2 regions of the Serratia sp. PL7 genome follow, and region 1 is predicted to be linked to the other one. Evidence: riboswitches for the same ligand, from Rfam matches in the RefSeq annotation. Region 1 holds a riboswitch; the other holds the start of a gene.
What was found. Region 1 has a riboswitch for thiamine pyrophosphate ahead of thiB (thiamine ABC transporter substrate binding subunit). Riboswitches for the same ligand answer to the same signal wherever they lie in the genome.
Positions count from the first base shown of each region.

Region 1 (5,033 bases):
AGCTGCGACGGCAGGCGCTCCAGGTGCTCCTCCAGGCCGACCTGACGGGCGATATGCGCCCGCTGTTGGCGCTGTTGTTCAGTCAGGCGCAGGCCGGGATCCAATCCCAGCCCGATGTTCTGCGCCACCGTCAGGTGCGCGAACAGGTTGTTCTCCTGAAACAGCATCGACACCGGCCGTTTGGCCGGCGGCGTGGCGGTATGATCTTCGCCGTTCAGCAGCAGCCGGCCGCTGGCCGCCGGCAGAAAACCGGCGATCAGGCTCAGCAGGGTGCTTTTACCGGCGCCGCTGGGGCCGAGCACCGCGACGCGCTCGCCCGGCTGGATGCGCAGATCAAAGCGCATCGGCAGGTGTTCATACAGGTAGGTCAGTTTTTCAAGCGTCAGCATGGCGCCCCGGTAAGCGTTCGATCAGGGTAAACAGCAGGAAGCACAGCAGCAGCAGCAGCAGCGCGGTCACCGCCCCGTCGTTGCTGCGGTAGGCGCCAATCTGCTGATACAGGTAAAAAGGCAGGGTACGGAAATGCTCATTGCCAAACAAGGCGACCACGCCGAAATCGCCGATCGACAGCACGCAGGCGAAGGCCAGCGCCTGCGCCAGCGGGCGGCGCAGCGCGCGCAGTTCGATCAGCCGCAGCCGCTGCCAGCCGCGGATATCCAGCGACAGGCACAGCGGGTTGTAACGTTCGGCGAGGTCGCGCATCGGGTTCTCCAACACCTTCAGCGCATAGGGTACCGCCATCAGCGCATTGGTGAGGATCACCAGCGCATAGGGCGACTGCGGCAGCCCAATCGTATCGCTCAGCAGCAGGAAGAAGCCGGTGGCCAGCACGATGCCCGGCATCGCCAGGATCACCATGCCGCTCAGCTCCAGCGCCTGGCCGCCGCGCAGTTGCTGTCGCAGCTTCAGCTCGCGGCTGCTCCACAGCAGCATCATCGTGAGCGCCACGCACAGCGCTCCGGCACCAAGGGCGATGCGCAGCGACGTGAACAGCGCCTGCCACAGCACCGGCTGGCGCAGTACGCTGATGATAGCCTGATTGGCGCCGTCGGCGATCACCGCCAGCAGAGGCGGCAGCAGCAGCAACAGCGCGGCGGCGATCAGCAGAAAATCGCTGATGCGCCGCCACCGGCTGTCTTCCGGGTTGCGCCAGCGCTGGGCGTGGGTATGGCCCACCGGCAGCGCCTGGCTCAGGCGCTGGCTGATCAACACCAGCCCCAGACAACAGCTTAACTGGATCAGCGCCAGCATGGCGGCGCGGCCCAGATCGTAGTCGTAACTCAGCGCCTGGTAGATCGCCAGTTCGATGGTGGTGGCCTGCGGTCCGCCGCCCAGCGACAGCACGGTGGCGAAGCTGGCGAAACACAGCATGAAGATCAACGCGCCGCTCGGCAGGATCTGGCGGCGCAGCGCCGGCCATTCGACGAAGCGGAACTGCTGCCAGCCGCTCATACCCAGTTGGGCGGCCAGTTGGCGCTGCTCCACCGGAATGTTCTCCAGCGCCTGCAGCAACAGGCGGGCGGCCAGTGGCAGGTTAAAGAACAGGTGCGCCAGCAGAATGCCCTGCAGCCCGTAGGGCGAGAAGCCATATTCGACGCCCAGCCAGCCGCACAGCGTCGCCAGCCAGCCCTGGCGCCCATAGACGCTGAGCAGGCCGAACACCGCCACCAACACCGGCAGTACCAGCGTCATGGCGCACAGCCGCAGCAACAGCTGCCGGCCGGGGAAACGGCGGCGATAGAGCGCGCGCGCCAGCAGAACGGCGGGCAGCACCGAAATCAGCGCTGACAGCAGCGCCTGCCAGAAGGTGAAGCGCACCACGTGCCACAGGTAGCTTTCCTGCCACAGGCCGCGCCAGTCGCTGTCCGGCGCATGGCGCCACAGCGAGCCCATCGCCAGTGCGGCGACCAGCAGGATCAGCCCGGCGGCCAGCAGCCCCGGCCAGAGCCAGCGGGGGATCAGCGGCTGACGGCGGTTTGCCATGCCCGGATCCAGCCGCCGCGTTGTGTGGCCACCTCTTCGGCGCTGTATTGCAGCGCGGTATGCGGCACGTTCATCTGCTCAAAACCGACGGGCAGCGGGGTGTTGATCACCGGGTACATCCAGTTGCCGGTCGGGATGGTGTTCTGGAATGCCGGCGTCACCATGAACCGCATGAAACGCTCGGCCAGCTCAGGCTGTTTGGCGGCTTTCAGCTTGCCGGCCACTTCCACCTGCAGGTAGTGGCCTTCGCTGAACGTGGCGGCGGCGTAAAGGTCTTTTTTCTCTTCGATCAGGTGGTAGGCGGGAGAGGTGGTGTAGCTGAGCACCAGATCGCCTTCTCCTTTCAGGAACAGGCCGTAGGCCTCGCTCCAGCCTTTGGTGACGGTGACGGTCTTCTTCGCCAACTGCTGCCAGGCGGCCGGCGCCTTGTCGCCATACACTTTTTGCATCCACAGCAGCAGGCCGAGCCCCGGCGTGCTGGTGCGCGGATCTTCGTAAATCACCTTCCAGTCGCGGTCGCCGCTGACCAGCTCCTGCAGGCTTTTCGGCGGGTTCTTCAGTTTTTCTTTGTTGTAGACGAAGGCGAAGTACCCGTAGTCGTAAGGCACGAAGGTCGTATCCTGCCAGCCGCCCGGCACCGTCAGTTTGGCGGTGTCGACGCCGCTCGGCGCGAACAGGCCGGTTTGCTGCGCCGCCTGCAACAGGTTGTTGTCCAGCCCCAGCACCACGTCGGCGGCGCTGTTCTTGCCTTCCATGCGAAGGCGGTTGAGCAGTGAGACGCCGTCTTCCAGCGCCACGAACTTCAGCTCACAGTCGCACTCGGCTTCGAAGGCTTTTTTTACCGCCGGGCCAGGGCCCCAGTCGGCGGCAAAGGAATCGTAGGTGTAAACCGTCAGCGTCGGCTTGGCGAACACCGGCGCGGCGCACAGCAGCAATAAGCAGGGCAGATATTTTTTGACCACGTTGCACTCCTGAAAAATAAGGGGGCAAGGGTATCTGAGGGGGCGAGGCGGCGTCGCCGGTTCGCTGGGCTCAAATCCCTCCGCCGGTATTGACCGGATCAGGTTCGACGGGTGTGCTCTCAGCGGAAAATCGGGCTTATGCACACGGCCCGACTCACCGCACCCCGTTGAGACGGCGCTATTGTAAAGATTAACCGACCCGGGCGAAAGGCGCTTATGCCTCCGGCGGGGCAAACCAGGCTGACTTGAAGTCGAACCAGCCGAGGGTGTTCATTCGCACGCCGCGCATGCTGCGCTGGCCGTGCAGCTGCAGCCAGTGGTGGAACAGAGGATGTAGCTGGTGGTTGCTGACTAGCCGCTGGCAAAACTCCGCCAGCGGCAAGCGGTTGGCGCGCCATAACTCCGCGTCCTGCGCCAGATCCTCGTTCATGCAGTGCTGCATCAGCGGCAGTTCGTACAGCGTGGCGAACAGCGAAAACTCCAGCGGCAGATAGAAGTTGGCGCTGCCGAGCCACAGATCGCTGCGCGCGTCGCCCTGGTGCCAGGTGGCGTAATCCACGCTTTGTACGATCAGGCGGATGCCGTGCTGCGCCAACAGCGGTTCGATCGCCTGGCGAATGGCGTGAAACTCCGAATGCTCATTGAAGTGGGTCATCGTCAGTTCAGTCAGCCCCGCCGGTTTGGGTTGCTGCGCCAGCGTGCGGTTGTGGTGCCAGCGCGGCAGCAGGCCGTATGCCGGCGACCAATAGCGCTGGTAGAGCGGCCCGGCGTGGCTCAGCAATGAAATGGGGTTGATCAATTCGCACAGCCAGCTGCGAATGGCGGGGTCGGCGGCCAGCGGGGAACGCTGATCGAACAGCAAGAAATAACAGCCCTCTTCCAGTCGGCTTTCCAGTTCGTTTTTGCCGGTTTCATCGCCCTGCAGCTGCACGCCGGAGTGCACCAGCTCTTCGGAGAACTCCGGCAGCACCCAGATGTTCACCTCGTCGATCAGCGCCCGGTAGCCGAAATAGTCGTCGAAGGCGTGGATCTTCATCTGGCTGGGAAGATTGCGCACCACGCGGTAGGGGCCGGTGCCGACCGGATGGCGGGCAAAGTCCGGCAGTTCGCGCCATTCGCGCGGCAGGATCATGGCCTGCACGCTGCCCAGCAGCCAGGGTAGCCAGTGGTCGGGGCTGCGCAAATGCACGTCGATAACGAACGGCGTCGGCGAGGTGACGCTTTCGATATGTGAGAACAGCGGTTGCGAGGTCAGACGCGAGAGGGAAGTGATGACGTCTGCCATCTCCAGCTCGCGGCCGTGATGAAAATGGATCGCCGGGCGCAGGTAAAACCGCCAGTGCAAGGGCGTCAGCGCCTGCCAATGGTGGGACAGATCGGACTCCAGTTCCCCGTTTTCCTCATTTATGCGCGTCAGGCCGTTGAAGATCTGGCGCGCCAAATGGGTTTCCGAACGCCGCAGCGCCGAGCCGGGCAGCAGGTTGTACAACTGCCGGTAGTAGAGCACCCGCAGGATGTGTTTACCCTGGCGGAAGCTGCGCCCCAGCTGCGACAGCAGCATTTGGCGCACCACGTTTTTGTCGCCCACCAGCTGCACCAACTGATCGATGCGATCCTGTTCCAACAGCTCCTCGGCCCGCTGTTGCTGCAGCGCCAGGCCGGTGTAGTGGAAGGTTAACCGTGAACGCTTGCCGCGCCCCGACTCCGCCTGCCAGGTGAGCCAGCCTTCCCGCTGCATGGCGCTCAGCAGGGAGCGCACGTGGCGCCGCGAGCAGCTGAGCACCTCCGCCAGATCCTGCAGGGTGGTGTCGGTGGTTTCACCGTGGCAGCGCTGCCACAGGCGGATGAACTGTTGCTGCAATCTGGACGTGGACATAAAAGAGGAACGCTCCCGCCTCAACTCGTCAATTTTTCTTTCCCTATATTACGCCGATAATTTTCATCAATGAAAGGGGAGGGCGTAATCATGAAAGCTTTCTTATCCAAACAGTTCTATCAGCGCTATTTCAGCGCGGTGCGCCGTCAACGCGCCGACTGGCTGAGCGTGGTGCCCGAACAGGCGCGGCTGGCGATGCTGGCACACCTGAC
Region 1 covers NZ_CAMFLB010000004.1:325,713-330,745, forward strand. Annotated here, with positions in the region: gene thiQ (thiamine ABC transporter ATP-binding protein ThiQ) at 1-389, opposite strand, end outside; gene thiP (thiamine/thiamine pyrophosphate ABC transporter permease ThiP) at 376-1,983, opposite strand; gene thiB (thiamine ABC transporter substrate binding subunit) at 1,959-2,945, opposite strand; TPP riboswitch at 3,003-3,122, opposite strand; gene sgrR (HTH-type transcriptional regulator SgrR) at 3,160-4,821, opposite strand; gene sgrT (glucose uptake inhibitor SgrT) at 4,912-5,033, shown strand, end outside.

Region 2 (5,033 bases), on a different contig from region 1:
AGAGCAGGATGCGCAGCATCGGGTAGTCGTAGGTGAACTTCAGTACCAGGATAGCGGCGCCGATCGCCAGCGTGGAGCTGACGAAAAACAGGATGCCGATCGTGCGGGTGATAACGATATTGGACTGCGTGATAAAGAAGACAGCGATCAGCGACAGCGCCAGCCACGGCACCTGCAGCGTCTGCGAGATCACGATGGCGATCGCGCTGGAGAGCAGGGCACGGATCACCAGGTTGATGCGGCTGTCCGAAGGGCGCAGCTCGTCGATCAACGGGGACAGCCAGCCGCGAGACATCGTTTTATTCTTCATGGCGCAGGTTCAGCTTGGCCACCGCCGAAGCGCCCACGCGGAACAGCGCCGGGTTCGGGGCCTCGACCGCGATCTTGACCGGGAAGCGCTGCGACACGTGCACCCAGTTGATGTTGCGCGACACGTTGGGTAGCCCGCCCAGCACGGTGCCGCCGTCGTCGGGCTGCACGCCGTAGCTGATCGATTCCACCTTGCCGCTGAAGGTCTGGCCGGCGTCGCTCATTAAATACAGCGTGGCCGGCACGCCGGGATGCACGCCTTTCAGGTCGGTTTCGCGGAAGTTGGCGACCACGTACCAGTGGCGGGTGTCGATCAGCGTGAACACCGGTTTGGCGCTGGAGGCATATTGGCCGACGGTGGTTTTCAGGGAGGCGATGCGGCCGTCGAACGGCGCTCTCACCTCGGTGAACTCCAGGTTCAGTTTGGCGATGGCGATGTCGGCCTGCACTTCGGCGCGCTGTGCGACCAGGGCTTCGACGCCGCTGACGGCGGCTTCCGCCTGTTTCGCCTGCAGCAATGCGGCCTGCAATTCCGCCTGCGCCGAGCGCTGGGAGGTGCGGGCGGTTTCCACTTCTTCCGCCGAAACGTAGTTCTTGCCGAGCAGCTTTTGCCGGCGGTTAAGGGTGTCGGTCGCCTGCGCCACCAGCGCCTGTGAGCGTTTGACGATGGCGTTCATCGATTCGGCGTTGTACTGCTGTGCGTTGACCGAACGCTGCGTCAGCTTGATCTGTTCATTCAGCGTGATCAGGCGCGCTTCGCTGGCCGCCAGCGCGTCCTGGTAAGGGCGCGGATCGATGCGGAACAGCAGATCGCCTTGCCGCACTTCCTGGTTGTCGCGGATCGGCATCTCGACGATGCGACCGTTCACCTCCGGCACCACGTCGATGGTGTCGGCATAGGCGTAGGCATCGTCGGTACTGGGGGCGTTTTCCACCCGCCAGACGACGACGGCGGCCACGATGAATGTCAACGCCAGGATGGTAAGCACCAGCAGTCTGCGCCGGTTTGGGGTGTGTGGTTGGGTCATGGCGTCAGTCTCAGTGGGGGAAAACCAGTAACCAGATCAGCATGGCGATCAGCGCGGTCAGCGCCGGATACGTCAGCAGCTGCGGCGCCAGCCAGGCGCGTTTTTCCGGGGTGCGCAGCAGCAGGTGGATCGCCACCATACCCGCCACGCCGCCGCACAGGCAAAACAGCCAGTCGGGGAACGAAGCGCCGAACACCACTATCGACGGTGCCGGCGAGCACCCGGTGAGCAACAGCGCGGTCAGGCAGGTGATAAGCAGTTTTTTGTCGGGCATAGGGCATTCTCTGACGATTGGCTTGGGCGACGGGCCGAATGAAATGACTCTTTTTCAGTGAGTGAGGTCACTGTTTGTCTTCCCCACGCTTGCGTCAGGGTAAACTAGAATAAATACTCTACTCTAAACTAGAGGGATTAATCTAGTTTTTTGTGTCGCCCTGCCTTCGTAGCGGCAAATGGGTATAATGCGTTGATGACAGCGGGCAGAAACGAATATGCAAATCGACGAAAACATCACCGGGCGAGAGCCACAGCAGGAAAGAGGGCGGCAACGCGTACAAACCATTCTGGATTCGGCGGCGGCGATCGTGGCGCAGGACGGCCTGGCGGCGCTCAGCATGCAGCGGCTCGCCAAGCACGCCAAAACCTCCATCGGTTCGATGTATCACTTTTTTCCCGATCGCCACGCGGTGATCAAGGCGCTGGCAGATCGGCATACCGAGTCGATTGAGGCGCTGGTGCGCGACATGGCGTTGGCCAGTGACGATGAGTGGCGGCGCCTCTCCGCTGAAGCGGTGATCCAGCGGCTGTTTTCACCCTATGCGCAGTACCTGCGTGAGCATGCCGACTACCTGCCGGTGATGCGGGAAATGAACCTGCCGGATGAAAAGTCCAGCTTCCTGACGCTGATCGCCAGCGTGTTGCAGCTGCGCCGCCCCGAGACCGCCGAAGCGGAGATCCTGCAGCAAACCCGGCTGTTGCAAAGCCTGGTGGCCGGTACGCTGCACCATATCTTCAAGACGGCGCCGCAGAGCGTGGCGTTCACGCTGGCGGAGCTGCCCGGCGTGCTGAGCCTGTATCTGGCGGGAAAAGAGGGAAACATCGCTTAGGCGCGAGTCAATTTATTCGCTTGTTTGTCCGCGCCGCCGCTGGCATGATCCCCTGCAGGGATTAACGCAACGTTGATCACAACCTATTGATTTTCATGACTCGGGGTGCCCTTCTACGTGAAGGCTGAGAAATACCCGTATTACCTGATCTGGATAATGCCAGCGTAGGGAAGTCACGGCCGCCCAGCCGGCGCCGCCTTCTTGAACGCCGGTTGGGAGGAATATGATCGCTCGACCTGATGCACTACCCGGCGCGCGCGCCGCGGCCTGTCTGACCCAATTCCAACAGCGCCCTCCGCTGATCCACTGCCTGACTAACGAAGTGGTGCAATCGCTGACCGCCAACGTGTTGCTGGCGCTCGGCGCTTCCCCGGCGATGGTGGTGGAGCCGCAAGAGGCGGCGCAGTTCAGCGCGCTGGCCGACGGCCTGCTGATCAACGTCGGCACCCTCAACGCGCTGCGTGCCGAATCGATGCGGGCGGCGGTGGCCGCCGCCAATCGGGCCGGCAAGCCCTGGACGCTGGATCCGGTGGCGGTCGGTGCGCTCTCCTACCGCACCGCCTTCGCCAAACAGCTGCTGGACGAGAAACCGGCGGCGATACGCGGCAACGCTTCGGAAATCATGGCGCTCAGTGGGTTGCTGGCCAGCGGCCGCGGCGTGGACAGCGGCGACGATTCCTTGGCGGCATTGCCCGCCGCGCGTGAGCTGGCGCGGCGCAGCGGCGCGGTGGTGGCGGTCACCGGCGCGGTGGATTACGTCACCGACGGCCAGCGCGATTGGGCGATCGAAGGCGGTTCCCCGCTGATGACGCGGGTGGTGGGCACCGGCTGCGCGCTGTCGGCGGTGGCGGCGGCGTTTTGCGCCCTGCCGGGCGATCGCCTGGATAACGTGGCGACCGCCTGCCGAGTGATGTCCCACTGCGGCGGCCTCGCGGCCAGGCAGGCCGCCGGGCCGGGCAGCTTTACGCCGGCGTTCCTCGACGCGCTGTATCAACTGCGCGGGGAGGATCTGTGATGAAACGCATTAACGCGCTGACCATCGCCGGCACCGATCCCAGCGGCGGCGCCGGCATTCAGGCCGATTTGAAAGCTTTCTCGGCGCTCGGCGCTTACGGCACCTCGGTGATCACCGCGCTGGTGGCGCAGAATACCCGCGGCGTGCAGTCGGTGTATTACATCGATCCGGCGTTCGTCGCCGCGCAGCTGGACTCGGTATTCAGCGACGTGCGCATCGACAGCGTCAAGATCGGCATGCTGGCCAACGCTGACATCGTGCAGGCGGTGGCCGAACGGCTGCGCCATTACCGGCCGGAATTCGTGGTGCTGGACACCGTGATGCTGGCGAAAAGCGGCGATCCGTTGCTGGCGCCGGAGGCGGTAGCGTCTATTCGGCGCGAGCTGTTGCCGCTGGTGTCGATCATTACGCCGAACCTGCCAGAAGCGGCGGCGCTGCTGGCGTGCGCGCCGGCGGAAGATGAAGCGCAGATGCGTGAGCAGGGGCGGGCGCTGCTGGCGATGGGCTGCCGAGCGGTGCTGATGAAGGGCGGCCACCTGAGCGAAAGTGAGAGCCCGGACTGGCTGTTTACCGCAGAAGGCGAGCAGCGCTTTACCGCGCCGCGCGTCGCCACCCGCCACACCCACGGCACCGGTTGCACGCTCTCGGCCGCGCTGGCGGCGCTGCGCCCGCGCCATGCCGACTGGGCGGCCACGGTGGCCGCCGCCAAGGACTACCTGCAACACGCGCTGCAACAGGCGGACACCCTGGAAGTGGGGCACGGCATCGGGCCGGTGCATCATTTTCACGCCTGGTGGTGAGTCAACTTTTTGCCGCAACCGTGGTCTGACTAGTTCAGGCCCGGTTTGACGGGCGAAACCTGATTTAACCTAGGGAGAAGGACTATGACGGGACACCAGGCGCTGCGTTGCGCCCTCTTCGGCGCACTGCTCAGCTTCAGCGCGGGCAGCTTTGCCCAGCAGATCGTCACCACGTCGGATTTGATTCAGCAGCCGGGGTATCAGGCCAGCTGGCAAAACATGGTGAAAGGCCAGGCGCGGATGCCGGGCTGGGCGCGCAAGGGCGTCGGCACCTCTACGCCGGCGCAGAATCTGAACTGGAAGGGCAAAGAGTATCTGGTCGGCAACCTGTGCAAACCGCACGACTGCGGCAACAACTTTTTGATCGTGGCGTTCAGCGCGGACAAATCCCAGGCCTGGGGCGTGCGGGTGGAAGTGGAAGATCGGCCGGAAGCCGTCGATCATCCGAAGAAGTATGCCAAGTACCAGTGGCTCGGCAAGCCGAATGACGACATGAAAGCGCTGCTGAAGCAGCAGTTCGAGAACAATCCTGACTGGAAATGATCTGACCGGGGGCACCGGTGATGGTGCCCCCGGCGTTGATCAGCCGATGCCGGCCTGATGCAGATCGTGCAGGTTGAGCGCCCCCACCAGCACGCCGTCCATATCGACCACCGGAGCCGCGCTGATGTGTTGTTCGTGCAGCGCTTCCAGCGCCTCCCCGGCGCGCCACTGCTCCGGCAGCCGATAGCCGGGGCGGGTGATCGCCGGGCTGAGCGGATCCTGCAGGCTGTTG
Region 2 covers NZ_CAMFLB010000011.1:173,892-178,924, forward strand. Annotated here, with positions in the region: gene N6G83_RS32815 (FUSC family protein) at 1-310, opposite strand, end outside; gene mdtN (multidrug transporter subunit MdtN) at 300-1,337, opposite strand; gene N6G83_RS32825 (YtcA family lipoprotein) at 1,348-1,611, opposite strand; gene N6G83_RS32830 (TetR/AcrR family transcriptional regulator) at 1,829-2,443, shown strand; TPP riboswitch at 2,535-2,631, shown strand; gene thiM (hydroxyethylthiazole kinase) at 2,667-3,458, shown strand; gene thiD (bifunctional hydroxymethylpyrimidine kinase/phosphomethylpyrimidine kinase) at 3,458-4,258, shown strand; gene N6G83_RS32845 (inhibitor of vertebrate lysozyme family protein) at 4,343-4,801, shown strand; gene gutQ (arabinose-5-phosphate isomerase GutQ) at 4,841-5,033, opposite strand, start outside.
Region 2: linked by a shared signal. The riboswitch ahead of thiM (hydroxyethylthiazole kinase) and the one ahead of thiB (thiamine ABC transporter substrate binding subunit) in region 1 are both predicted to bind thiamine pyrophosphate.